2 regions of the Variovorax sp. YR266 genome follow, and region 1 is predicted to be linked to the other one. Evidence: riboswitches for the same ligand, from Rfam matches in the RefSeq annotation. Region 1 holds a riboswitch; the other holds the start of a gene.
What was found. A riboswitch is a leader RNA that binds a small molecule or an ion and turns the genes downstream of it on or off. The one in region 1 is predicted to bind thiamine pyrophosphate.

Region 1 (14,113 bases):
GGGTTCGATCATCATCATCGTCGCCACCGACGCGCCGCTCGACGCTCGCCAGTTGCGCCGCCTGGCGCTGCGCGCGGGCGCCGGACTGGCCCGCACGGGCTCGGTCTTCGGGCACGGCAGCGGCGACATCGTGCTGGCCTTTTCCACCGCCTACACCATGCCCGACCGTGTCGAACGGCCGATGCCAGCCGTGGCGATGCTGCACGACGGGCTGCTCGACGGGCTGTTCCAGGCCGCGGCAGACAGCACCGAGCAAGCGATCATCCATGCCCTGTGGCGCGCAACGCCCGTGACCGGTCGCGAGGGCAACCACCGCGTCGCGCTGGGCGACGTGCTGCCCGCCTCCGCCCTTCTTTCTACCCACGCCTGACTGCGAGCCGCTCCATGAAAGTCCTGATCTCCACAGACATCGAAGGCGTCGCCGGCGTCTATCACTCCGAGCAGGTGCGCCCGGGCAACCCCGAGTTCGAGCGCGCGCGCCTGCTGATGACGCAGGAAGCCAACGCAGCGATTGCCGGCGCCTTCGACGCAGGCGCCACCGAAGTGCTGGTGAACGACTCGCACGGCGGCTTTCGCAACATGCCGCCCGATGTGCTCGATGCGCGCGCCCGCGTCGTGCAGGGCAAGCCGCGCTACCTGAGCATGGTGGCGGGCGTGGAAGAAGGCGTGGACGCCGTCTGCATGGTCGGCTACCACTCGCGCGCGCAGGGGCGCGGCATCCTGGCGCACACGATCAACAGCTTTGCGTTTGCCGGCATCTCGCTCGGCGGGCAGGAACTGGGCGAGGCCGGGCTCTATGGCGCGCTGGCCGGCGAATACGGCGCGCCCGTGGTGATGGGCAGCGGCGACGACGTGTTCATCGCCGAGAACCGCCCGCTCTTTCCGCACGCGACATTCGTCGAGACCAAGAAGGCGACGGGCTGCACCAGCGGCATTTCGCTGTCGCCCGAGCAGTCGCGCCGGGCGATTCGTGCGGGGGTGGAAGAAGCGCTGGCCGCGCGTTCGAACGCGAAACCGCTCGTTTTCAAGGGCCCGCAGACCGTGACGCTGCGCACCCAGTCAACCGCGCTGGCCGACCTGTTCTGCCAGTGGCCGGCCTTCGAGCGCGTCGACGGCGTCACGCTGCGCTTCACGGCCGATACGGTTGAAGCGGCGGTGCGCATGCTGAACTGCTGTTCGGCAATGTCTTCGATGCTGCGCTGAGGCGCCAGCCCCTCTTCAGGCCTGCATGGCGAAGCGGATGGCCGCGCGGCCAGGAACCCGCTCGCCCATCCGGGCCTTGTCCGGTTCCTAGAATTCCCGGGTCCGGCAACTCTTTTCCGGCCATCTCGCCTTATCCGGAATAAGCATCAAACCGTCCCGCAACCCGCATGGATGCTGGCGAATAAGCTTATCCGCATAAAGCGCGAACCAAAAAATAGTTTGTTTCCATAAGGCCGGCTTTCAGAATCTCGGCTTCTTGCTGGGGCGCTGGACGCACCGCACTTCAAGACATACGCACGCACGATGTACCAATACACAGAATTCGATCGCCAGTTCGTCCACCAGCGGGCTGCCCAATTCCGCGACCAGCTGGAGCGCTGGCAAAAGGGCAAGCTCGCCGAAGACGAGTTCCGCCCCCTGCGGCTGCAAAACGGCTGGTACGTGCAGCGCTACGCGCCGATGCTGCGCGTGGCCGTGCCTTACGGCGAGCTCTCGAGCCGCCAGATCCGCGTGCTGGCCCGCATCGCCCGCGAATATGACGAGCCCGAAGCCGAGGTCTACAAGAAGGCCATCGAGACGCAAGGCCTGCTCGGCAGCCACAAGCTCCCGACCCACTACGCCCATTTCTCGACGCGCCAGAACGTCCAGTACAACTGGATTCCGCTCGCCAAGTCGGCCGACGTGATGGACCTGCTGGCTTCGGTCGACATGCACGGCATTCAGACCAGCGGCAATTGCATCCGCAACATCACGAGCGATGAGCGCGCCGGCATTGCCGTCGACGAAATCGCCGACCCGCGCCCGTTCGCGGAAATCATGCGCCAGTGGAGCACGCTGCACCCCGAGTTCGCGTTCTTGCCGCGCAAGTTCAAGATCGCCATCACGGGCGCCACTGAAGACCGTGCCGCCACCGGCTGGCACGACGTGGGCCTGCACGTGGTGAAGAACGAAGCGGGCGAAATCGGTTTTCGCGTGCAGGTGGGCGGCGGCATGGGCCGCACCCCCATCATCGGCACTGTGCTGCGCGAGTTCCTGCCGTGGCAGCAGATCATGAATTACCTCGAAGCGGTGATCCGGGTCTACAACCGCTATGGCCGCCGCGACAACATCTACAAGGCGCGCATCAAGATTCTGGTGAAGGCCGAAGGCCAGCGCTACATCGACGACGTCGACGCCGAGTACAAGCAGATCCTCGAGCATGACGGTGCGCCGCACACCATCACGCAGGAGGAGTACGACCGCGTGGCCGCCTCCTTCGTGCCGCCGACGCTCGCCACCCGCGTGCTGCAAAGCGCCGAGAAGACCGACGCCGAACTGCGCGCCCACGCCGCAGACGACGTGCAGTTCGCCCGCTGGCTCGCCCGCAACGTGGCGCCGCACAAGAACCCCGCGCTGCGCGCCGTCACGCTGTCATTCAAGCGCCTGAAGCAGGCGCCCGGCGACGCATCGGCCGACCAGCTCGACACGCTCGCGCAACTGGCCGACCGCTTCTCGGCCGGCGAGGCCCGCGTGACGCACGACCAGAACGTGGTGCTGCCCTGGGTGCATGCCGAAGACCTGCACGCGCTGTGGCTCGCCGCCCGCGCCGCCGGCCTCGCCAGCGCCAACGTGCACCTGCTGACGGACATGATCGCCTGCCCCGGCGGCGACTTCTGCGCGCTGGCCAATGCGCGCTCCATTCCCATCGCCGAAGCCATCACCGAGCGTTATCAAGATCTCGACGAGCTCGACGACCTGGGCGAGATCGACCTGCACATCAGCGGCTGCATCAACTCGTGCGGCCACCACCACAGCGGCCACATCGGCATCCTGGGCGTCGACAAGGACGGCAAGGAGTGGTACCAGGTCACCCTCGGCGGCTCCGACGGCTCCGAGCTCAGCGGCGCGCCGCAGGCCGGCAAGGCTGTCGGCCCCTCGTTCTCGGCGGCCGAAGTGCCGGGCGTGATCGAGGCCGTGCTCACCACCTACCGCGACACCCGCGAGAGCGGCGAGAACTTCATCGACACGCTGCGCCGCGTAGGCCCGGACCCGTTCAAGGCCGCCGCCAACGGTGCACGCTTCAAGGTGGAGGAAGCAGCATGAACAAGAAACTCAACATCCTCTCGGCAGAAGAACACATCGACGACGGCGATCCGAAGGTTCTGCAACTGGCCAACGACGCCGACCCGCTCGCCATCGAGGTGTGCCTGGCCGACATCGAGCGCATCGACCTGAACTTTCCGAAGTTCACCGACGGCCGCGCCTACAGCCAGGCCTTCCTGCTGCGCCGCCGCCTGGGCTTCCAGGGCGACATCCGCGCCACGGGCGACGTGCTGATCGACCAGCTGGTGCAGATGGAACGCACCGGCTTCTCCAGCGCCGTGCTCAAGGAAGGCGTGGACGCCTCCGACGCGCAGCGCCAGTTCGACCGCTTCGCCGCCTTCTACCAGGGCGACGCGGTGCAGACCGCGCCGCACTTCGCGGCCGGCAACTGAGAGCGAATGGGAACCTTCGACATGAGCATTGCCACGGACATCGACTTCGCACGCATCAACACCGAACTCGGCCGCAACGCCGAGGGCCTGGTGGACTGGGCGATCGGCCTGGGCCAGCCCGCGATCATCACCACCAACTTCCGCCCTTTCGAGGCGGTGATCCTGCACATGGTCACGCGCGCAAAGCGCGATGTTCCCGTGGTCTGGATGGACAACGGCTACAACACCGAGGCCACCTACCGCTTTGCCGACGAGGTGACCAAGCAACTGGGCCTGGACCTGCACATCTACCTGCCGCGCCGCTCGCGTGCGCATCGCGAAGCGGTCGAGGGCCCGACCCCGGCGCTCGACGATCCGCGCCATGCCGCCTTCACGGAAGAAGTGAAGCTGGAGCCCTTTGCCCGCGCGCTGCGCGAGACGGCACCGAAGGTCTGGTTCACCGCACTTCGGGCCACCGACACGGCCGTGCGCGCGCAGATGGACCCGGTCAGCGTCAATCCGGACGGCCTGATCAAGGTCGCGCCGCTACTGCACTGGTCGTCCAAGGAGTTGTACGAGTACTGCGAGGCGCACGGCCTGCCGAACAACTTCGACTACGTGGACCCGACCAAGGGCGAAGACAACCGCGAGTGCGGATTGCATCTCGCGCACTGAGAGCCAACGGCTCACCGATCCTCTGCATCCAGCACCCCATCCGATGAACGCCCGTACCGAAACCGAACTGCTGCTGTCGCCAGCGCACCTCTCCAACACGCACCTCGATGCGCTGGAAGAAGAAACCATCTTCATCCTGCGCGAGGTCGCGGCCGCCTTCGAGCGCCCCACCCTGCTGTTCTCGGGCGGGAAAGATTCGCTGGTGCTGCTGAAGTGCGCGGAAAAGGCCTTCGGCGTGGGCCGCATTCCCTACCCGCTGCTGATGATCGACACCGGCCACAACTTCCCTGAAGTGACGGCCTATCGTGACCAGCGCGCGAAGGAACTGGGCGCCGAGCTGATCGTGCGCAGCGTCGAAGATTCGATGAAGCGCGGCACCGTGCGCCTGGCCCATCCGGGCGAGTCGCGCAACGCGCATCAGTCGGTGACGCTGCTCGAAGCGATCGAAGAATTCCGCTTCGACGCGCTGATCGGCGGCGCCCGCCGCGACGAGGAAAAGGCCCGCGCCAAGGAACGCATCTTTTCGCACCGCGACAGCTTCGGCCAATGGCAGCCCAAGGACCAGCGCCCCGAGCTGTGGACGCTGTTCAACACCCGCCTGGCTCCGGGCGAACACTTCCGCGTGTTCCCGATCTCGAACTGGACTGAACTCGACGTGTGGCAATACATCGAGCGCGAGCATGTCGGCCTGCCGTCCATCTACTACACGCACAAGCGCGAAGTGGTGGAGCGCCGCGGCCTGCTGGTGCCGGTGACCGAGCTCACCCCGCCGCGCGACGGCGAAACGGTACAGGTGCGCGACGTGCGCTTTCGCACCGTGGGCGACATCACGACCACCTGCCCGGTCGAGAGCCTCGCGGCCGACGCGGGCGACGTGGTGCTGGAGACGCTGTCGGTCGACGTCAGCGAGCGCGGCGCCACGCGCATGGACGACATGACGTCCGAAGCATCCATGGAAAAACGCAAGAAAGACGGTTACTTCTGATGAGCGCGACGACGACTGCTACCCCTGTGAACACCGACGTCCACGGCGACACCGGCACCGCGCTGCGCTTCATCACCTGCGGCTCGGTCGACGACGGCAAGAGCACGCTCATCGGCCGCCTGCTGGTCGACAGCAAGACCGTGCTGCAAGACCAGCTCGCCGGCGTGCAACGCGGCGGCGAAACCGACCTCGCCCTGCTGACCGACGGCCTCTCGGCCGAGCGCGAGCAAGGCATCACGATCGACGTGGCCTACCGCTACTTCTCGACCGCCAAGCGCAAGTTCATCATCGGCGACGCGCCGGGCCATGAGCAATACACGCGCAACATGGTCACGGCCGCTTCGGCCGCCGACGCCGCCGTTGTGCTGGTCGACGCAACCAAGCTGGCCTGGGCCGCCGAAGTGGAAGACGGCACCGTGGTCAAGCGCGAACTGCTCCCGCAGACGCGCCGCCACACGCTGCTGTGCCATCTGCTGCGCGTGCAGTCGATCGTGTTCGCGGTGAACAAGCTCGACGCCATCGACGACGCCGGCCTCGCCTTCGAACGCATCTCGACCGCGCTGAACGCCTTTGCCGAAGCGGCTGGCGTGCAGGTGGCGGGCATCGTGCCGATCTCGGCGCTCAAGGGCTGGAACGTGGCCACGCGCCATGCCGACTGGGTCGGCTACGAAGGCCCGGGCCTGCTCGAGCTGCTCGAGGAGCTGCCCGTCACGGCGCAGGACGAGGACGTGCCCTTCGCATTCCCGGTGCAGTGGGTCGAGAAGTTCTCTTCTTCCGCCGACACCTCGCAGGGCCGCCGCGTGTTCTGGGGCCGCGTCGCCTCGGGCCACGTGGAACCCGGCCAGCGCGTGACCGTGCTGCCGAGCAACCAGACCGCCACGGTCGCGCAGGTGCTGAGCCACACGCGCCAGCCGAAGGCGGTGCATGCAGGCCACAGCGCCGGCATCGTGCTCGACCGCGAGGTCGATGTGTCGCGCGGCGACTGGCTGCTGGCGCCCGGCGCCTTCGAGCCGGTGCGCGAGATCACCGCCACCGTGGCCTGGCTCGACGACGAGCCGCTGGTCGCGGGCCGCGTGTACTGGGCGCTGCAGGGCCACCGCTGGGTCAAGGCCAAGGTGGCGCGCATCGTCGATCGCGTGAACATCACGACGCTCGAATCGGAGCCGGCAACGCAGCTGGAAGCCAATGCCATCGGCGACGTGGTGCTGGCATTGCAGCAGCCGCTGGCCGTGCTTCCCTTCACGCAATCGCGTGCATTGGGCTCCCTGGTGCTGGTCGATACGGCCTCCCACAAGACCGCCGCTGCCGTGCTTGTGCAGCCCGCCGCCGCAAAGGCCTAAAATCTCGGGTTTCCCCCGATCTCACACTGACGTTAAAAGACAAATGACTCACGTCGTCTCCGAAGCCTGCATCCGTTGCAAATACACCGACTGCGTGGACGTTTGCCCCGTCGACTGCTTCCGCGAAGGTCCCAACATGTTGGTGATCGACCCGGACGAATGCATCGACTGCGCAGTCTGCATCCCCGAATGCCCGGTCAACGCGATCTACGCCGAGGAAGACCTGCCGGCCAACCAGATCGCCTTCATCAAGATCAACGCCGAGCTGGCCCTGGCTGACGGCTGGAAGAGCATCACCAAGCGCAAGCCCGCCCTGCCTGACGCCGAAGAGTGGAAAGACAAGACGGACAAGATCGGGGAGCTGGTGCGCTGAGCACCTTGGCTACCCCCATCGAAACCGACGCCCTGATCGTCGGTGCCGGCCCCGTGGGGCTGTTCCAGGCCTTCCAGCTGGGCCTGCTCGAAATCTCCTGTCATATCGTCGATGCACTGCCCGCCGCGGGCGGCCAGTGCGTGGCGCTGTATGGCGACAAGCCGATCTACGACATTCCCGGCACGCCGATGACCAGCGGGCGCGGTCTGGCGCAGTCGCTGTTGCAGCAGGTGGCGCCGTTCAAGCCGCAGTTTCATTTCGGCGAGCAGGTTGCCACGCTGGAGCGCCAGGCTGACGACCGGTTGCTGCTGACGACTTCGGTCGGCACGGCCTTCCTGGCGAAGACGGTGTTCATCGCGGCCGGCGTCGGGGCCTTCGTACCCAAGCGCATCACCATCGAGGGCATCGCGCAGTTCGAAGGCAGCTCGCTCTTCTATCACCCCGATTCGCTGGACCGCTTCGCCGGGCAGACAGTGGTGGTGAATGGCGGCGACGACATCGCGCTCGAAACCGCCATTGCGCTCACGGCCGCGGCCAAGCAGGTCACGCTGGTGCACAGGCGCGACGGCTTCCAGGCTGACGAGGCCAACATCTCAGCTATGCGCGCCCTCGTGGCCGCGGGCAAGCTGGCCTTCAAGGTCGGCCAGCCCACTGCCTTCGACGGCAAGCAACTGCAGATCACCACGCCTGACGCCACCACGGTCGATCTTCCGCTCGACGCGCTGATCGCCTGCCTGGGCATCTCGCCGCGCCTCGGCCCCATCGCCGACTGGGGCCTGGAGTTGGAGCGCAAACAGGTGCCTGTCGACACCGAGAAATACGAAACCCGCGAGCGCGGTGTGTTCGCGGTGGGCGACATCAACACCTACCCGGGCAAGAAGAAGCTCATCGTCTGCGGCTTCCACGAGGCCACGCTGGCCGCCTGGGGCGCCACGGCCATCGTGTTCCCAGGCAAGGCCGTGCCGCTGCAGTACACGACCACCAGCACGCGTCTGCACGAGCTGCTGGGCGTTTCCGGCTCCCGTTAACGCGCGCCAGGCAGCAGCGCCCGGTATTCGCCGATGAAGCTGCAGATGGCGGCGACGTAGCGGTCGATATCCGCATCCGCCAATGGCAGCGACAGCACGACGAAGCCGCGCGGCGAGGTGTAGATGCCCTCGCTCAGCAGGTGGAAAAAAAGCAGCTGGCGCAGGCGGCCATCGACTGGTGCCAGATCGTCGACGCTGCGCACCTCGCCGCCCACGAAATGCGCGTTCATCAGCGAGCCCAGCCCGGTGAACTGCATCGCAACGCCCTCTTTCACGCACAGCGCATTGAGCCTCGCCCGCATCGCCTCGCCCCGCTCCGCCAGCGCGCCGGCCGCCTCGGGCGTGAACAGCTTGGTGAGGCCTGCATAACCGGCGGCCATCGTCAGCACGTTGTTGTTGAAGGTGCCCGAGTGGGCCAGCGACCCGGTGCGCGGGTCGAACAGCGCCATCACGTCGGCACGCCCGCCGAAAGCGCCGAAGGACATGCCGCCGCCGATGTACTTGCCCAGTGTGGTGAGGTCTGACCGAATGCCCAGCTTGTTCGCCAGCCCGTGCGGCGCCAGGCGGGAGGTCATCACCTCGTCGAAAACCAGCAGCGCACCGACGCGCGTGGCCGATTCGCGCAGCGCCTCCAGGAAGTCGAGGCTCCCCGGAATGCAGCCGCTCGCCCCCTGCATCGGCTCGACCAGAACGGCGGCGATCTCGGCGCCGTGCCTTTCGATCTGCTCGCGCGCCGTCTGCGCATCGTTGTAGGGCAGCACCAGGAAATCGAACGGCACCGTCGTCGGCAGCGGCTTTGCGCCGAAACCCAGCACGCCACCGTGGTAGCCGCCCGCAAACACCACGATCTTGCGGCGCCCCGTGAAGTGCAGCGCGGCAGTCAGCGCCATCAGGTTCGCCTCGGTGCCCGAGTTGGTGAAGCGCAACTGCTCGATCTGCGGAAAACGCTCGCAGATAAGCCTTGCCAGCCGGCCTTCGAGCAGGTTGTGGCCCGTGAGGTTGATGCCGCTTTGCATCGCCTCGGTGACGGCTTCACGGATCTCGGGTGCGGTGTGGCCGTAGACGCCGGCCGTGTACTCGGCGATGAAGTCGGCATAGCGGTGGCCGTCGGCATCCCACAGCGCGGCCCCCTCCCCCTTGGCGATGGTCAGCGGAAACGGCGCGTAGAACAGCACCGAACGGCTGTTGGCGCCGGGCATGTAGCGCGCCTGCTCCTCGAACTGATGGCGGCTGGCGGGGTTGCTCTCGGTGAAGCGCTGGTATGCGCCGGCAAGAGCCTGGTCGATGGCGGCATGGGTCATGGCGGATGTCCTTCGGGTGGTGATGCGATCGTCGCTCGCAGCGCAGTTTATTGGTCAGTGCTCAATTAATATTGTTTATACAGTCAACCCGGCTGCCGCACAATGGCCGCAACCATGACGAAGAAATCGCCTCCCAAGCCCCGTACGGCCGGCCGCCCCGCCGGCGGTGGCGGCCTGACGAAACAACGCATCGCCGAAGTCGCACTGGCGCAGATCGACGAATTTGGCCTGGGCGCCTTCAGCATGCGCGAGGTCGCGGCGCGGCTCGATGTTTATCCGGCCACCGTGCACTGGCACGTGAGCACGCGCGAGGCACTGCTGGCCGAAGTGGCCGCCGCCGTCATGGCCGAAGTCACGCCGCCGCCCGGCAAGCTCGACTGGCAGGCATGGATCACCGAACTGTTCCGCCGCTGCCGCACCGCGGTGCGGCGCCACCCGAACGTGGCGCAGCTGCTGGGCGCGCAGCTGGTGTCGAACGGCAGCCTGCCGATCGAGCTGGTCGAGGGCGTGCTGGCGGCGCTGACCGAAGCCGGCTTCGAGGGCGAGCCGCTGCTGGAGGCCTACAACTGCGTGGTCGCCGCGATGCTGGGCTTCCTGACGATGGAATTCTCGCCCCTGCCCGTGGACAACACCCAGGCCTGGGCCGAGGAGCTGCGCGAGCGCGTGCACACGATTCGCCCACTCGACCACCCGGTGCTCACGCGCAACCTGGCGCAACTGGCCAACAAAGCCTTCATCCTGCGTTGGGACAACGGCACCACCGTGCCGCTCGACAGCAGCTTCGAGCGGCACATCCAGATCACCATCGACGGGCTGGAGGCGTTCGCGCGCAGGGTCAGGGCTGCGTAGGCCCCAGCAGTTCGTAGAGCACCATGCGCGTCTGCCGGCCGCGCAACTCAGCCATCTCCTCGATGCGGCGCGTGGCGAGCCGCTCACCCAGCCCCTCGAAGGTCGTCTGCGAGATCAGCGTGCGCGTGCCCAGTTCCTTGTTGGCGCCCTCGATGCGGCTTGCCGCATTGATCGCGTCGCCGATGGCGGTGTAAGACAGCCGGTTGCTCGACCCGAGCACGCCCGCGATCACGTGGCCGGTGTGGATGCCTACGCGCGTGCGGAACTCGTGCAGGCCTTCGCCCCGCCATTTGTCGTTGAGCACGTCCATTTCGGCATGCAGTTCGAGCGCCGCGACGCAGGCCCGGTATTCCGCATCTTCCAGGTCGGACGGCGCGCCCCACAACACCATGATGCCGTCGCCCATGAACTTGTCGACCACGCCGCCATGCCGCGCAAAGATACCGGCCGCCAGGTTGAAGTACTCGGTCAGCTGCCTCACGAGCACGTCGGCTTCCATCGATTCGGAGATGGTGGTGAAGCCCTCCACGTCGGTGAACATCGCGGTGATGCGGCGCGGCGAGCCGCTGGGCGCGAGCGCGTGGCCCTCGGCGACGAGCTGGCGGATGATGTCCACCGGCACGAACTTGCGAAAGGCCTGCAGGCTGCGCGCCGATTCGTCCAGCGCCTGGTTCAGATGCTGGATCTCCAGAACCCGGCTCGGCTCGAGCGGCAGGTTGTCTAGCTCCAGCCGCCCGATGCGGCGCGCGACAAGCGCGAGGTTTTCGATCGGCTGGGTCACGAGCTTCGACAGCCGCAGCGAGATGAACAGCGCGATGCCGAGAAAACTCAGCGTCAGCAGCAGCGCCCAGAGCACCGAGCGATGCAGGCCGCCGAGCAACAGGTCTTCGGGCTCCCAGCTGACGAGTTGCCACCGGGTGTGCGGGATGTGCGAGGTCTGCACGAGGTATTTGCGCCCTTCATGCTCGATGGAAAAAGCCATGTCGTCAGCGCCACCCGCCTTGCCCGCGGCAAGCATGTGCGCATGCAAGGCGCCTAGCACACCGGTGTCTGGCGACTCCAGTTCGCGCACCGGGTCGGGGTGGTCGCTGCGCGCAATCACGTGATGGTCGGCGCTCAGCAAGGCGCTCTCGCCGGTCCCCAGCGCGCCGAAGATGCGCACGAGCTTCGACAGATGCCCCAGCGACACGTTGCCGTCGATCACGAGCCGGCGTGTGTGCCCCTCGTCGTCGACACGTGCGCTGGGCAATGAATGGCCGATTGCAAGCTCCTGTGAGTCGCTCATCAGGAAAGGCTGGGTCCACACGGGTCCATGCGCCTTCATGGCCTCCCGGTACCAGGTGCGCTTCTCGGGGTCGAAGTCGCTGCGATAGGCCGTGATGGCCGTCGTAGCAAAGCGCTGCTTCGCGTCGCCGCCCTCGGCGTCGGGCGAGCGCTTGTACTGCCAGGTTTCGGTGCTGAAGTCGGGGCCGCGCAACACCTGCCGGATGGCCGGGGTCGGGTAGCGCACAGCCATCAAGACGTGGCCGTCGTCGGTGGCCACGTTGATGCTGTCGAGCTCGGGGGTCTGCTCGAGCATGGTCCAGAGCATCTCGGCGGTCTGTTCGCCATCCTCGCCGGTGGCGTGCACGCTGGGAGAGTCGGCAATCGAGCGAATGACTCCCTCGGTCTTGGCGAGGAAGGCGAGCACGTTGTCCTCGACCCGGTCATGGTTGATCTTGTGCGAGGCCGTGCCCACCCTGGACACCAGCTTCTCAGCGGCCCAGTAGCCGAATGCCACCAGCAGCAGCGACTGCAACAGCGCGACGGCGCAGATGATGGTGCCTACGTCGACCCTGAAGCGCCGTAGGCCGGTGCCAGCGAAATCCCTATCTGCCATGCAAGTCCTTCTTCATTTCTTGTTCCTGCTCGCTTATCGGCGCGCGCTCCCGTTTCTTTGATTGGCAGTTCTTCTTTGGACGCCGATTCTCTCGTGGCCTGTGCACGCTCTGCGGGTTTTCCCTGCCTCGCAAAGGCACGCATGCTGTTGCGGCTTCCCCGCAGGGGATAAACTCCGCCCCGCGCCGTGGGTTCCTCGCGGCGTACTTGCTAGGGGTGTTGGGCGGCTTGCCGTCCGGCTGAGAAAGTCCCTTTGAACCTGATTGAGGTAATCCTCGCGCAGGGAAGCTGGTCCGGTGGCCTCTCACGTTCTCTCGCGTGATGGCCGCGCCACTGGGGCCCCGCCCACCTGCCAAACCTTTTGCACTGGAGCAAATGGATGGCAAACGACAACAACGACGCGACCGTCTCGAACGAGGCGCTGACGCCGCTGCCCGCGTCCCAGCGCGTGTTCGGCTGGCACGACCATGCTTCGCTCTGGTTCAGCCTCGGCGTGGGCCTGCTGGTGATGCAGATCGGCGCCTACCTGGTGCCGGCCGTGGGCACGCGCGATGCAGTCATTGCCATCGTGCTCGGCTCCTGCGTCGGCGCCGGCCTGCTGGCCTGGACCGCGCGGCTGGGCTGCGAGAGCGGCCTGGCGAGCGCCGGCCTGATGCACGCCACCTACGGCAGTGCCTTCGCGCGGCTGCCGGTGCTGCTCAACATCGTTCAGCTGGTGGGCTGGACCACCTTCGAACTGGTCATCATGCGGGAAGGTACGCAAGCCATCGGCCAGTCGGTGATCGGCCCCTCGCTGGGCACCGCCTGGGGCGGCGTGCTGACCACGCTGCTGTGGGGTGCGGTGCTGCTGGCGCTGCTCTCGGGCTCGATGGTCAAGCTGGTGAGGCGCTTCGTGAGCCGCTTCGGCTTGCCGCTGGTGGTGCTGTCGCTGCTCTGGCTCACATGGCAATTCGCGACGCAGCTTCAGGCCAAGGGCCTGGACGCCTTCTGGGCACGTCCGGGCGACGGCACGATGGGCATGTTCAGCGCGCTCGACCTCGTGATCGCGATGCCGGTGTCGTGGCTGCCGCTGGTGGCCGACTACGCGCGACACGGCAAACGTAATGCCGGAGGGCTGGGCAGCGCGTTCAGCGGCACCTGGATCGGCTATGCGCTGGCGAACATCTGGTGCTACGCATTGGGCGTGATGGTGGTGAGCGTGGCCGAGCCCGGCGCGAGCCTCGTCACAGCGCTGCTGCTGGCGCAGGGCGGACTGGTGGCGCTGGGCCTGATCCTGATCGACGAACTCGACAACGCGTACGGCGATGTCTATTCGGGCTCGGTCTCCACGCACAGCCTGCTGCCGCGATGGAGCGTGAAGCGCTGGGGCCTGCTGCTGGCCGCGCTGTGCATCGCACTGGCGCTGGTGCTGCCGATGCACACGCTGGAGCCTTTCCTGCTGCTGTTGAGCTCGGTGTTCGTGCCGCTGTACGGCGTGATCATCGGGCGGCTGGGCAGCGGCCAGTCGGTATCACTGGCCGGTACGCGCCAGATCGACTTCGGCGCGGCGCTGATCTGGATCGCGGGCATCGCGGCGTATCACGCGCTGGCCAAGTGGGCGCCGCAGTTCGGCTCTGCCCTGCCGACGCTGGCGGCGACCTTCGTGCTGGCCTGGCTCAGCCGGCCGAAGCTGACAACGGCAGGCGGTGCGTCGGAACTGGCGCAAAGCCGTGGTTGAGGGGGCCATGACCCGCGCCGATCTTCACATCCGCACCGGCAGCCATCGCGCCGAGGATGTAGGTGCGCGCCCGTTCGACCGCCTCGGGCAGCGCCGCACCCAACGCAAGGTGCGCGGCAATGGCGGACGACAGCGTGCATCCCGTGCCGTGCAGGTTGCGGCTGGCAATGCGCTTGGAAGCCAGGCGCCTGCGCTCACCGCCGGATTGCAGCAGCACGTCGACCACCCCATCGCCCGGCAGATGGCCGCCCTTGAGCAGCACGGCCTTCGCGCCGAGCGCGAGCAACTCGCTTGCCGCGTCATCGAGCGCA
Region 2 (14,113 bases), on a different contig from region 1:
ACGACCACCGCATAGCCGCGCGCCATGAAGAAGCGCACCGCACCCAGCGGCCTGTAGCGCGCCTGGAACCGGGGGTCACCGTTCGCCTTGCCGTGGTTGATTACCGCAATGGGAAACGGGCCGGTGCCCTCGGGCACGTAGAGCGTGGTCTCGAGCTCGGTCGTGAACAGCCCGCCCTTCTTCGGCACCATGACCACCGATTCGGGCAGCGTGGCCGCAAAGGCCTGCGCGCAAACCGCCAGCGCGCCCAGCCCGAGGGCTGCCGCCGCCTGCCTGAGGCGCGAGCTGAGGATGTGCGCAAGCCGCATCGCCATCACATCCGGAAGATGCCGAACTTCGGCTCGGGAATCGGCGCATTGCGCGCAGCCGCAAGGCCCAGCGCCAGCACGCGCCGCGTATCCGCCGGATCGATGATCCCGTCGTCCCAGATCCGCGCGGTGGCGTAGTAAGGGTGCCCCTGGTCTTCGTACTGCTGGCGGATCGGCGCCTTGAAGGCTTCTTCCTCTTCCTTGCTCCAGCTTCCGCCCTTCAGTTCGATGCCGTCGCGCTTCACGGTGGCCAGCACGCTCGCGGCCTGCTCGCCGCCCATCACGCTTATGCGTGCGTTGGGCCACATCCAGAGGAAGCGCGGGCTGTACGCGCGGCCGCACATGCCGTAGTTGCCGGCGCCGAAGCTGCCGCCGATGATGATGGTGAACTTGGGTACGTTCGCGGTGGCCACTGCCGTCACCATCTTGGCGCCGTGGCGCGCGATGCCTTCGTTCTCGTACTTGCGGCCCACCATGAAACCGGTGATGTTCTGCAGGAACACCAGCGGAATCTTGCGCTGGCAGCACAGCTCGATGAAGTGCGCGCCCTTCTGCGCCGATTCGCTGAACAGGATGCCGTTGTTGGCGACGATGCCCACCGGCATGCCCTCGATCTCGGCAAAACCGCAGACCAGCGTGGCGCCGAAGCGCGCCTTGAACTCGTGGAACTCGCTGCCGTCGACGACGCGCGCGATGATCTCGCGCACGTCGAAGGGCTTGCGCGTGTCGGTGGGGATCACGCCGTAGAGCTCCTCGCGTGGGAACGCCGGCGCGCGCACCTCGGCCTTGGCCGGGGCCTCGGCCGCCTTCGCATTGAGGTTGGCCACCGCCGAGCGCGCGAGCGCCAGCGCATGCAGGTCGTTCTGCGCGAGGTGGTCGACCACGCCCGACAGGCGCGTGTGCACGTCGCCACCGCCCAGGTCTTCAGCCGTCACAACCTCGCCCGTGGCCGCCTTCACGAGCGGCGGACCGCCCAGGAAGATGGTGCCCTGGTTTTTCACGATGATCGATTCGTCGCTCATCGCCGGCACGTACGCGCCGCCGGCCGTGCACGAGCCCATGACCACCGCGATCTGCGGAATGCCCTGGGCGCTCATGTTGGCCTGGTTGTAGAAGATGCGGCCGAAGTGCTCGCGGTCGGGAAACACCTCGTCCTGGTTCGGCAGGTTGGCGCCGCCCGAGTCGACGAGGTAGATGCAGGGCAGGCGGTTCTGCTCGGCGATCTCCTGCGCGCGCAGGTGCTTCTTCACCGTCATCGGATAGTAGGTGCCGCCCTTCACCGTCGCATCGTTGCACACGATCATGCAGTCGACGCCATTCACGCGGCCGATGCCCGCGATGATGCCGGCGCCCGGTGCCGACTCGGCCCCCTTGGCATCGAGGTACATCGCATGTGCGGCCAGCGGCGCGATCTCGAGGAAGGGCGTGCCCGGGTCGAGCAGCTCGGCCACGCGGTCGCGCGGCAGCAGCTTGCCGCGCGCGGTGTGCTTGGCACGCGCTGCCTCGCCGCCGCCCTGCTCTACCTTCGCGAACTGCGTGCGCAAGTCATCGACCAGCGCGCGCATGGCTGCTGCATTGGCCTGGAAGTCCGCCGAGCGGGCGTTGAGTTTGGTTTCGAGTTGGCTCATGCTGTTTTTTCTTGGCTAAGGCCGAGTTGCTCTGTCATGGCATCGCGGATCTTGAATTTCTGGATCTTGCCGGTCACCGTCATCGGGAACTCGCTGACGAAGCGGATGTACTTGGGCACCTTGTAGTGCGCGATCTGGCCCTTGCAGAACTCGCGCACTTCTTCTTCGGTGGCGCTCTGGCCGGGCTTGACGATGATCCAGGCGCACAGCTCCTCACCGTATTTCTTGTCGGGCAGGCCGACGACCTGCACGTCCTGCACCTTCGGGTGGCGGTACAGAAATTCTTCGATCTCGCGCGGGTAGATGTTCTCGCCGCCGCGGATCACCATGTCCTTGATGCGGCCGACGATGTTGACGTAGCCCTCGCCGTCCATGGTCGCGAGGTCGCCGGTGTGCATCCAGTGCTCGGTGTCGATGGCCTCGCGGGTCTTGGCCTCGTCGTCCCAGTAGCCGTGCATGACGGAGTAGCCGCGCGTGCACAGCTCGCCCGACTGGCCGGCCGGCATGACGGCACCGGTCTCGGGGTCGACGATCTTCACTTCGAGGTGCGGCTGCACCGTGCCCACGGTCGACACGCGGCGGTCCAGCGGCGTGTCGGTGCTGCTCTGGCAGCTCACGGGGCTGGTCTCGGTCATGCCGTAGGCGATGGTGATCTCGCTCAGGTGCATCTCGCTGACCACGCGCTTCATCACCTCGATGGGGCAAGGCGAGCCGGCCATGATGCCGGTGCGCAGCGTCGACAGGTCGAACTCCTTGAAGCGCGGATGGTCGAGCTCGGCGATGAACATGGTGGGCACGCCGTGCAGGCCGGTGCACTTCTCTGCCTGCACGGTCTCGAGCACGGTGAGCGGGTCGAAGCCGTCGTTCGGGTACACGATGGCCGAGCCGTGCGTGAGGCAGGCCAGGTTGCCCAGCACCATGCCGAAGCAGTGATACAGCGGCACCGGAATGCACAGCCTGTCGGCGGGCGAGAGCTTCATGCACTCGCCGATGAAGAAGCCGTTGTTCAGAATGTTGCGGTGCGTGAGCGTCGCGCCCTTGGGAAAGCCTGTGGTGCCGCTGGTGAACTGGATGTTGATCGGGTCGGTGGCTTTCAGCGTCTTCTGCACCTGTTCGATGCGCGGGTCGCTGGCATCGCCGCTTGCGAGCAGTTGCGAGAAGCGCTTCATGCCAGGCTGCTCGTCACCCTGCCCGGCCTTGTCGATCCAGAAGGTGTGGGCCAGTTGCGGCACACGCTTCGGGCCCAGTTCGCGCAGCATGCCGAGGTAGTCGCTGGTCTTGAACTGCGCCATCGTCACCAGCGCCTTGCAGCCGACCTTGTTGAGCGCGTACTCGAGCTCTGAAGTGCGGTAAGCGGGATTGATGTTGACGAGGATCAGGCCGACCTTGGCGGTGGCGATCTGCATCAGCACCCACGCCACGTTGTTGTGCGACCAGATGCCCACGCGGTCGCCGGGCGCAAGGCCGAGGTTCAGCAGTGCGCTGGCGAGTTTGTTCGATTCGGCCTGCAGCTCGCGGTAGGTGTAGCGCTGGCCTTCGTGGCGACTGACGAGCGCCTCGCGGTCGGGCTGCTTGCCGACCATGTCGTCGAAGAAGTCGCCGATGGGTTGTTCGATGAGGGGGACATCGGTGGCGCCTTGCGCCATGCTTTGGGTCAAGAGCGCCATGGCGATGCGTCCTTCCTTCAGGCGGTTTCGGAGAACAGCTCGCGGCCGATCAGCATGCGGCGGATTTCGCTGGTGCCCGCGCCGATCTCGTACAGCTTGGCATCGCGCCACAGCCGCTCGACCGGAAAGTCCTTCGTGTAGCCAACGCCGCCCAGCGCCTGGATTGCCTCGCCGGCCATCCACGTCGCCTTCTCTGCGGAATACAGGATGGCACCCGCCGCATCCTTGCGGAAGGTGCGCGCATGGTCGTTGCGGTCGCAGGCCTTGCCCACGGCATACACGTACGCACGCGTCGCCTGCCACGTCGAATACATGTCCGCCAGCTTGCCCTGCATGAGCTGGAACTCGCCGATGCTCTGGCCGAACTGCTTGCGCTCGTGGATGAAGGGCAGCACCGCGTCCATGCACGCAGCCATGATTCCGAGCGGGCCACCCGAGAGCACTGCGCGTTCGTAGTCGAGGCCGCTCATCAGCACCCTTGCGCCCTGGCCTTCTCCGCCGAGCACGTTCTCTTCCGGCACTTCGCAGTTGTCGAAGAACAGCGGGAAGGTGTTGGAGCCGCGCATGCCGAGCTTGTCGAGCTTGGTACCGGCGGAAAAGCCCTTGAAGTTCTTCTCGACGATGAAGGCCGTCATGCCGCGCGCGCCCATCTCGGGCTCGGTCTTGGCGTAGATGACCAGCGTGTCGGCGTCGCCGCCGTTGGTGATCCACATCTTGCCGCCGTTGAGCACGTAGTAGCCGTTCTTCTTCTCGGCCTTGAGCTTCATGCTCACCACGTCGGAGCCGGCGTTGGGCTCGCTCATGGCCAGCGCGCCGACGTGCTCGCCGCTCACCAGCTTGGGCAGGTATTTCTTCTTCTGTGCGTCGCTGCCGTTGCGATGGATCTGGTTCACGCACAGGTTGGAGTGCGCACCGTAAGACAGGCCCACCGAGGCCGAGGCGCGCGAGACTTCTTCCATGGCCACGATGTGCGCCAGGTAGCCCAGCTCGGTGCCGCCGAATTCCTCTTTCACCGTCATGCCGTGCAGGCCGAGGTCGCCAAGCTTCTTCCACAGGTCGTGCGGGAACAGGTTGTCGCGGTCGATGTCGGCGGCGCGCGGCGCGATTTCGTTGGCGGCGAAGTCCTGGATGGCGCTGCGCAGCGAGTCGATGGTGTCGCCCAGGTCGAAGTTCAGGCCGGGATCGTGCATGGGGTTTGTCTCCTCTGAAGGGGTCTGCGCGCAATGCCACCCGCGCTGGATGGCGCTTGCGAAAGATCGCAGCTTACGCCTCGCCGTGCCGCAATTGGCGCCACAATGGTTGCAAATCACGCCATGACCGATCCGCTGCACCATGTCGCCCCCGTCGTTCCTCAGACCCGCCCGCGCCGTAACGCCGATGGCCTTCGTGAGAGCTATCGTGCAGGGCTACGAGCGCTACGGCATGGACCCTGCCGAGGCCCTGAAGGCGGCACAGATCACGCCGCGCGAACTGGCCCGGCCGGGCGCGCGGGTGACGGCCGCGCAGTTCGAGGTGCTGTCGGGCCACGCCATGCAGGAGCTCGACGACGAAACACTCGGCTGGTTCTCGCGGCGCCTGCCCTGGGGCACCTACGGCCTGCTGTGCCGCGCCTCCCTGAGCTCGCCCGACCTGGGCGTGGCCATCAAGCGCTGGTGCCGCCACCACCGGCTGCTGACCGAGGACATCGGCCTGTCGCTCGAAGTGGCCGGCGGCATGGCCACGCTGCGCATCGCCGAGAACGTCCCGCTGGACGACGCCTTCCGCGAGTTCTGCCTGGTGACCACCCTGCGCTTCGTGCACGGCTACATGTGCTGGGCCATCGACTCGCGCATCTCGCTGCGACACGCGAGCTTTCCGTTTGCCGCGCCGCCGCACAGCGACGCCTATCCGCTGATGTTCACGCCAGACGTGCGCTTCGACGCGCCGCAGGCGGGCATCAGTTTCGACGAGCGCTATCTCGCCCTGCCCTTGCAGCGAGACGAACGCGCGCTGCGCACCATGCTCAGGCGCGCACTGCCGCTCACAATCCTGCAGTACCGGCGCGACCGCCTGCTGGGCCAGCGCGTGCGCGAGCTGCTGCGTTCACGCGCCAGCGAGGCCACCACCGCCGAGGCGCTGGCCGGGCTGCTCAACGTGTCGAGCCGCACGCTGCACCGGCAGCTGCACGAGGAAGGCACTTCGCTGCAGGTGCTGAAGAACGAGGTGCGCCACGAGATGGCTGTCGACCTGTTGCGCCGCACCACGCGGCCTGTCAAGCAGGTGGCGCTGGCCGTGGGGTTTCGCAACGAGAAGAGTTTTTCGCGGGCGTTCCTGCAGTGGACGGGGCATGCGCCTCGCGACTTTCGGCAGCAGGGGCTGTAGCGGAGGGCGTTCGGGGCACGTTCGGGGTGCGTGCGAATGACACCGGGTACTTCCCTCCGGGAATGACGCGTCAGCTAGGCTGTGCGATCAACGCAAGCGCGTCGGCAATCGACTGACTGTCCTCAGGCCGCACCAGCTTCGCGACCTGCTTGCCGTCACGCATGAACACCAGCGTGGGCCACAGCCGCACGTTGAACGAACGCCCCAGCGGACGCCCGCTGCCGTCTTCGACCTTGATGCGGCGAATGTCCGGGTACTTGGTAAAGGCCTCGGCGATGTTCGGCTGGGCGGCCTTGCAGATGCCGCACCAGTTGGTGCCGAACTCGACCACGGCAGGGCCGGTGAGCGCGTCGATCTCGCTGCGGTCGGGCTGCTCGGTTTTGTATTCGGAAGTCATGGGAAGTGGTTCCTGCTGCTCGGGAGTTGCGCCCTGCATTCCACCAGAAACTCAGGCCGCCTGCAGCCCGTAGCCCGAAAGCAGCGCCGGCAGTTCGGCCATGTCGCTGAACACCTTCACCGCGCCCACGCTGAGCAGAGGGCCGGGGCCGCTGTGGCCCGATTCGCCGGTGCTGTAGCCGAACACAGTGGCTCCTGCAGCCACGCCGGCCATTGCGCCGGTGACGGTGTCTTCGACGATGGCGCAGCGCTTCGGGTCGACGCCGAGGGCTTCCGCCGCAGCGAGATACACGTCGGGGTGCGGCTTGGAGCGCGGCATCTCGTGTCCGCTGAAGATGCGGCCCTGGAAATAGTCGAGCATGCCGACCTTCGCAAGCTGCAGTTCGACCTTGTGGCGGTCGGCACCGGAAGCGCAGGCGATACGGCCCTTGAGCCTTGAATGGATTTCGCGGATGGCGGCGGGCGCGTGGGGAATGGCGACGAGGTCGCGCTCCAGCGCCTCATTGCGGCGGGCGCGGAAGGTCTTGAGCCAGTCGTCGGTGATCCTGACGCCGGTCTTCGTCTCGATGAGCGCGGCCTCGTCCTTCACCGCCTTGCCGGTGAAGGTGTTCATCGATTCCTCGGTCGTGATGTGCCAGCCAAGCTCGCCGAGCATTTCGGCGAGCACGCGGTTGGTGATGGGTTCGGAATCGACGAGCACGCCGTCGCAGTCGAAGAGAACGGCGGAAAAAGGAAAGGGGGTCATTGCGGTGCCGGAGTTCGGTGATTGGCCCCATGGTAGCAACGCCCCCTTTTCGCAGGAGGAAGCTCAGGCTATCGGACGGATCGGGATGTACATCTCGCCGCCACCGGCCATGAATTCCTTCGACTTCTCTTCCATGCCCTCGGCCATGGCGGCTGCCTCGGCCACGCCCTTCTTCGCTGCGTATTCGCGCACTTCCTGCGTGATCTTCATCGAGCAGAACTTGGGCCCGCACATCGAACAGAAATGCGCCACCTTGCTCGAATCCTTCGGCAGCGTCTCGTCATGGAATTCGCGCGCGGTGTCGGGGTCGAGGCCCAGGTTGAACTGGTCTTGCCAGCGGAATTCGAAGCGCGCCTTGCTCAGCGCATCGTCGCGCGAGCGAGCCCCAGGGTGCCCCTTTGCCACATCCGCCGCATGCGCGGCGATCTTGTAGGCAATGATCCCCTGCTTCACGTCGTCGCGGTCCGGCAGCCCCAGGTGTTCCTTCGGAGTCACGTAGCAAAGCATCGCGGTGCCGGCCCAGCCGATCATGGCCGCGCCGATGGCGCTGGCAATGTGGTCGTAGCCCGGCGCGATGTCGATCGTCAGCGGCCCGAGCGTGTAGAACGGCGCCTCGTGGCAGTGCTTGAGCTGCTCGTCCATGTTCGACTGGATCATGTGCATCGGCACATGGCCCGGCCCTTCGATCATGGTCTGCACGTCGTGCTTCCATGCGATCTGCGTGAGCTCGCCCAGCGTGCGCAGCTCGGCGAACTGCGCTTCGTCGTTGGCATCGGCGCCCGAGCCGGGACGCAGGCCGTCGCCGAGCGAGAAGCTCACGTCGTAGGCCTTCATGATGTCGCAGATGTCTTCGAAGTGCGTGTAGAGAAAGCTCTCCTTGTGGTGCGCGATGCACCACTTGGCCATGATCGATCCGCCGCGCGACACGATGCCCGTCATGCGGTCGGCCGTGAGGTGGATGAACGGCAGGCGCAGGCCGGCGTGGATGGTGAAGTAGTCGACGCCCTGCTCGGCCTGCTCGATCAGCGTGTCGCGGTAGATCTCCCAGGTCAGGTCTTCGGCCACGCCGCCCACCTTCTCGAGCGCCTGGTAGATGGGCACCGTGCCGATGGGCACCGGCGAGTTGCGCACGATCCAGTCGCGCGTGGTGTGGATGTTCTTGCCGGTGGACAGGTCCATCACGTTGTCGGCGCCCCAGCGAATGGCCCACACCAGCTTCTCGACCTCTTCCTCGATGCTCGACGTGACAGCCGAGTTGCCGATGTTGGCGTTGATCTTCACCTTGAAGTTGCGGCCGATGGCCATCGGCTCGACTTCGGGGTGGTTGATGTTCGCGGGAATGATGGCGCGGCCGCGGGCCACTTCGTCGCGCACGAACTCGGGCGTGATGATGCGCGGAATGGTCGCGCCCATCGGGTTGCCCATCACGCGCCTGGCGCGCTCTTCGTTGGCAAGGTATTCGGCCATCCACTCGCGCTTGCCGTTCTCGCGCAAGGCCACGTACTCCATTTCGGGCGTGACGATGCCGCGGCGCGCGTAGTGCATCTGCGTGACGTTGGCGCCCGACTTCGCGCGGCGCGGCGTGCGCTGCAGTGCCGAGGCGCCGGCGCGCAGTTCGGCCAGGCGTTGCGCGTCGCGGTCTTCGTTCTTGGCGCCGTCGTCCAGCGCGTGATGCGAGCGGCCTTCGTAACTTTCGGTGTCGTTGCGCTCCAGCACCCAGGCGCCGCGCACGTCGGGCAGGCCGCGGCGCACGTCGATCTCGACCTTCGGGTCTGTGTACGGGCCGGAGGTGTCGTAGAGCGACACGGTCTCGCCGTTGGTCAGCGCAACGTCGCGCACGGGCACGAACAGGTCGGGCCGGCTGCCCGGAATGACGCACTTGTGCGACGCGGGAAAAGGCTCGCGCGTCAGCGAAAGCAGCGTGGTGAACTTGTCGGGGGCATTCATCGGAGGCACTCCTTGTTGAGGAAAGGGTGCTCCGCAATCGCTCGGTGGGCTTCGGGAAGCCCGTCACGGAAGGGGGAGTGACGGACCGAAGTCAGGGAGTGCAGCTCTTCTTACGCCGGTATGACCCGGATCAAGTTCGCGGGTCGGCTGCTTTGCCATCTCAGCACGCCACATGCGTGCACCCCGGAGCGGGGCCGATTGTGCGGGCCTCGGCCCGGTGCGTCAACCCAGGGGTACTTGCAGGTCGCCGTCCAGGTAGTACCAGCGGTCGCCTTCGCGCACGAAGCGGCTGCGCTCGTGCAGGCGCGTGGCGGCACCCGTGGCCGCGCTGCGCTGGCGCGCGACGAACTCGATCTCGGCATGGTCCGCGTCGAGCACCGAGCGCGAGCGGATGTCCAGCCCCAGCCACTTGACGCCCGGCTCGAACTCGATCGAGGCCGGCCGCTTCGACGCATGCCAGGTGGCGAGCAGGTATTCGCCGCGCTCCAGCACGAAGGCCGAATAGCGCGAACGCATCAGCGATTCGGCGTCGGGCGCGGGCGTGTTCCCGAAATCGTCGAGATAGCGGCCACAGCACAGGGCGTAGCCGATGGGCTTGTCGCGGCGGTCTGTACGGCCGCAGGGGCAAGGTCCGGTGGTGGGATCGTTGGCGCTCATGAAGACCGCTATTGGAACACCTTGCGGGCCGGGCGCGGACAGGGCAAGCCCCGAGGCTAGGCAGGCCGGCTTGCGGCAATGGCTTCCTGCAGGGCCTGCGCACCCGCCGGCTTGTAGATCAGCGCATAGCCCGCGCGCTCGACCTCGGCCCGCGTCGCATGCGCGGTTTCGCCGGTGAGGATGACGACGTTGCGCGCCTTGCCGACCGCCTGCAAGGCCTGCGCGGCGGCCAGGCCCGAGAGGCCGCTGCCCAGGCGCAGGTCGCTCAGCATCAGGTCGAACACGCCGCCGTGCTGCAAGGCTTCGCGCGGGTTGGCCGCCAGCACCACCTCGTGGCCCCAGGCGGACAGAAGCGAACGCATGGCCTCGCGCACGGGTTGCTCGTCGTCGAGCACCAGGATGCGAAGGGCGGCCGCTTCTTCCGTTGGCCCGGCCGGCACGGCCAGGTCGTCATCTGCCGGTGGCGCGGCCGTCTTATCGAGCACCAGCGAGAAGGTGCTGCCGCGGCCCGGTGCGGTGCGCACCTGGATGCGCGAACCCATCACCTGCGCCATGCTCGCCACCAGCGACAGGCCCAGCCCGAGCCCGCGGCTGCGGTCGCGTCCGGGGTTGTCGATCTGGAAAAACTCCTCGAACACCTGCGCCTGGTGCCGCGCGTCGATGCCCACGCCGGAATCGCGCACCTCGATGCGCCAGGCGCCCGGCGTCACATGCCTGGCGCAGACCAGCACGGTGCCCGAGGGGGTGTACTTGATCGCGTTGTCCACCAGGTTGCCGAGCAGCCGCGCGAGCATGCGCGCGTCCGCCTGCACCGCGGCGCGCGTGGGGCGCACGCGCAGGTGCAGCCCCTTGGCCGCGGCCAGCGCCGCAAAGCGCCCGTGCAGCGCATCGAACAGCGGCTGCAGGCGCATCGGCTCGGGGCGAACGGGCGCCACGCCGCCGTCGAGCTGCGCGATGTCCAGCAGCGCATCGATGGAGCCGCGCAGGGCATCTACGCTGTCGCGCATGAAGCGCAGGTTCTCGGCCGTGGGCGGATTGCGCGTGTCCAGCGCGTCGACGAAGATTGCCAGCGCATGCATGGGCTGGCGCAGGTCGTGGTTGGCGGCCGCAAAGATGCGGGCGCGCTGCGCGGCAAGCTGTGCCACGTGGTCGAGCTGGCGCGACAGCGCTTCGGCCAGGCGCGCGTTCTCGAAGCCGTTCTCGATGGAGCCGACGATCAACCGGTTTTGCTTGCGCGCATAGTGCAGAGCCGCCACGAGCTGCGACACCGCAAGGCACCCCATGATGACCGTCACGCTGCCCGGCTCCAGCACCAGCCGCAGCGCCAGGCTCAGGAACACCGGGACGCCGAAGCACAGGGCGGCCAGCCACCACTGGGCAAGCGCGGCAATGATCACGCTGGTCGTGCCGCTCACGAAGAAGTACATGAGCAGGATGTGGGCAAGGTCGCCATGCGGGAAGAACAGCCACGGCGCCAACGCCCACACCAGCCCCGGGAACAGCATGCGCAACTCCAGCCGCCGGCGCGTGCGCGCGGCAGTGGCTGCATCGATGGCGGCCGGATCCAGCCGGTGCAGATGGCGGTGCATGTTCCATTGCATCGCGTGCACCAGCACGGCCCACACGAGCGTGCCGCGATTGCCGGTGAGAACGAGGAACAGCATCCAGAACACCGCGGCCGTGACGGCGGCTGACAGCGGCGTGTCCCGCGTGTCGATCACATAGGCGCGCGCCAGGCTCTGGTCCACCAGCGGATTGGCGTTGGGCGCCTCGATCCAATAGTCACGGAACCGCTTCAGCAGCGGCCTGGATGCGTGTTCGGTGATGGGAGTTGTCGATGGCATGGCCGGGCTGCCGTCGATTCTGCGCGATATGCATGACCGCGCGGCGCATGCATTCGCGGGCATCCACCCTTGGCGCGGCGCTTGCTAAACGTTAGCGTTACAACGGCTCCCTCGAGAAAGTCGGCGATGTATGTACCTCACAGGCTCTGAACAGCACGCACTGCGCGGCGTTTTCACGCTGCTGGCGGAAGACCGCGGCGAGCAGGAGATCCGCGAGCGCCTGGGCTGGGCGCTGCTCGACCTGCTGCATGCGGACCAGTTCGCCTCCTTCGTGTGGGACGCCGCGAGCAGCAGCTTCGGCGCGCGCGTGGCGCTACACATGGACCCCGCGAATCTCGACAGCTATGCGCAGTGGCACCAGCACCACGACCCGATCACCTTCGTGCTGCAGTCGCGCCGCCGCGCCACGCGCGTGACCGAAGTGATGCCGCAGCGCGAGTTGATGCGCACCGCGTTCTTCAACGACTTTCTCGCGCGCGACGGGCTGCACTGGGGCATGAACCTGCATGCCTTCGAGGGCGAACGCGCGCTGGGAGACCTGCGCATCTGGCGCCGCAAGGGGCGCAGCGATTTCGGCGATCACGAGAAGGCGTTGCTCGACCTGATCGAGCCGGCGTTCGCGGGCGCCCTGCAACGGGCGCAGCGCGCGACTGCTCCGGCGTCCGGGGCGCGCGAAGCCGCGTGGGCCTTGCTGAGCGTGCGCGAGCAGGAAGTGGCCCGCTGCGTGCGCGAAGGGCTCACCGACAAGGAGATCGCGCGACGCCTCGCGGTGGGCGTGCCCACCGTGCGCACCTACCTGCGTCGCATCTTCGACAAGCTGGGCATCGAGCGCCGCTCGGCGCTCGCAGGCTGGGCCATGCCGCTCGCGCTCACTTAGGCGCCGGCAGCCGGCCGAGCACCTGCTCCACCGCCATGCCCACGGCCAGCAGCTTGCGGTCGCTGCCGGCAGGGCCGTCCAGCTCCAGGCCCACGGGCAGGCCGCTGGTTGCGCCGAGGCCCGATGGCAACTGCACGCCCGGTATGCCGGCGTTGCTGCCCGGGTCGGTGTTCTGGATCAACGAGCCGAAGTTCTCGGGGCTGCTGGCTTCGGCCCCCGCGGCCAGTGCCACGCGCGGCACCGTCGGGAACACCAGCGCATCGAGCCTGTTCTTCGCGAAGGTGTCGCGGTAGAGCTTCTGCAGCGCCGGGCGCGCGACGCGCATCGCGTTCTCGTAGACCGGCTTCGCATCGACCACGCCGCTGGCCGCAGGCAGCTTGCGCGGGATGACGAAGGTCTCGAAGGTGCCCTTGACGTCGGGGCTGGCAATGCCGGCCGTGAGCTGCGCAATGTCGATGCCCGTTCGGTACTTCGCGAGGTAGGTCACCATGTCGTCGTGCGCCTCGTAGAGCGCCAGCGGAAAGCCGACCGCGCCGTTGAGCTCCATCAGCTTCGGCATCTCCACATCGACCAGCGTGACGCCGGCAGCGCGCAGTTTCGCAAACGCGGCATCGGTGGCGGCGCGCGTGTCGGCGTCGAGATTGGCCTGCATGGCCGGCACCACGCCGAGCCGCACGCGCTTCAGGTCGGCGGGCTTGAGCGGCTTGCCGCCCGCGATGACGCTGTCGAGCAGCGCCACGTCGGCCATCGATTGCGCCATCGGCCCCGCCGTGTCGCGCGTGTGCGAGATCGGCGCAATGCCCTGCTGCGGATAGCGCCCCACAGTGGGACGCAGCGATGCACAGCCGTTGAACGCACACGGAATGCGCACCGACCCGCCCGTGTCGGTGCCCAGCGCGGCCGGCGCCATGCGCGCACCCAGCGCGGTGCCGTTGCCCGACGACGAGCCGCCCGCGATGCGAGTCGCGTCGTAGGCATTGCGCACGCCCACCTCGGGGCCGGTCTGGAACGCGGGGTTGTAGCCGGTGACGCCGAAGGCCAGTTCGTGCATGTTCGTCTTGCCGAGCACCACCGCGCCGGCCGCGCGCAGCCTGGCCACCACCGGGGCGTCGGCGGAGGGCACGAAGCCCTTGAGCGCGGGTGTGCCGGCCGTCGCGGGCAGGCCCTGCACCTGGATGTTGTCCTTGATGGCCACCGGCAGGCCGGCCAGCGGCTTGCAGGCGCCACCGCGCTTGCGCAGTGCATCGGCGGCGCGCGCGGCCTTCAGTGCGCCGGCTTCGTCGAGCGTGATGAAGGCGTTGAGATTCGCCTTGGCCCTGGCTTGGGCGAGGTAGGCCGTTACCAACTGCTCGCTGGTGACGGTGCCGGCGCACAGCTGCTGCACGGCTTCGGTCGCGGTCAGCGTGGAAATACCAGGGGCTGCGAGCTGCGCGCGCGCCGGCAGGGCCACGGCACCGATGCACAGGAGTGCCAATGCGGGGGAAGCGGTTCTGAAGATGGACATGACAAAGACCTCCGACAAAGAGGCCACCATGCTGCGCCTGCTGCGCGTATCTGTCTGTCATCCAAACCGATGACAGACGGGTGGGGGTTGCGGCGCTACCGGAACATCACCCGCCCCGGCCGCATGTCGCTCACGCCAGCGCGCGTTGGATCAACAGCTTCTGGATGTCCGAAGTGCCT

Region 2: another riboswitch for thiamine pyrophosphate. It lies ahead of thiC (phosphomethylpyrimidine synthase ThiC); the one in region 1 lies ahead of BLW48_RS08530 (purine-cytosine permease family protein).

What each region holds. Positions count from the first base shown of each region.
Region 1 covers NZ_FNPM01000002.1:616,665-630,777, forward strand. Annotated here, with positions in the region: gene BLW48_RS08470 (P1 family peptidase) at 1-370, shown strand, start outside; gene BLW48_RS08475 (M55 family metallopeptidase) at 385-1,203, shown strand; gene BLW48_RS08480 (nitrite/sulfite reductase) at 1,507-3,285, shown strand; gene BLW48_RS08485 (DUF934 domain-containing protein) at 3,282-3,677, shown strand; gene BLW48_RS08490 (phosphoadenosine phosphosulfate reductase domain-containing protein) at 3,699-4,331, shown strand; gene cysD (sulfate adenylyltransferase subunit CysD) at 4,375-5,316, shown strand; gene BLW48_RS08500 (sulfate adenylyltransferase subunit 1) at 5,316-6,656, shown strand; gene fdxA (ferredoxin FdxA) at 6,700-7,029, shown strand; gene BLW48_RS08510 (NAD(P)/FAD-dependent oxidoreductase) at 6,987-8,057, shown strand; gene BLW48_RS08515 (aspartate aminotransferase family protein) at 8,054-9,358, opposite strand; gene BLW48_RS08520 (TetR/AcrR family transcriptional regulator C-terminal domain-containing protein) at 9,473-10,207, shown strand; gene BLW48_RS08525 (adenylate/guanylate cyclase domain-containing protein) at 10,194-12,086, opposite strand; TPP riboswitch at 12,288-12,388, shown strand; gene BLW48_RS08530 (purine-cytosine permease family protein) at 12,465-13,802, shown strand; gene thiD (bifunctional hydroxymethylpyrimidine kinase/phosphomethylpyrimidine kinase) at 13,741-14,113, opposite strand, start outside.
Region 2 covers NZ_FNPM01000008.1:45,118-59,230, reverse strand. Annotated here, with positions in the region: gene BLW48_RS20890 (dienelactone hydrolase family protein) at 1-308, opposite strand, end outside; gene BLW48_RS20885 (carboxyl transferase domain-containing protein) at 314-1,936, opposite strand; gene BLW48_RS20880 (AMP-binding protein) at 1,933-3,603, opposite strand; gene BLW48_RS20875 (isovaleryl-CoA dehydrogenase) at 3,621-4,793, opposite strand; gene BLW48_RS20870 (AraC family transcriptional regulator) at 4,936-5,964, shown strand; gene BLW48_RS20865 (thioredoxin family protein) at 6,035-6,361, opposite strand; gene BLW48_RS20860 (HAD family hydrolase) at 6,413-7,105, opposite strand; gene thiC (phosphomethylpyrimidine synthase ThiC) at 7,169-9,052, opposite strand; TPP riboswitch at 9,143-9,248, opposite strand; gene BLW48_RS20850 (YchJ family protein) at 9,275-9,709, opposite strand; gene BLW48_RS20845 (hybrid sensor histidine kinase/response regulator) at 9,766-11,553, opposite strand; gene BLW48_RS20840 (helix-turn-helix transcriptional regulator) at 11,684-12,430, shown strand; gene iaaH (indoleacetamide hydrolase) at 12,423-13,934, opposite strand; gene BLW48_RS20830 (acyl-CoA dehydrogenase family protein) at 14,065-14,113, opposite strand, start outside.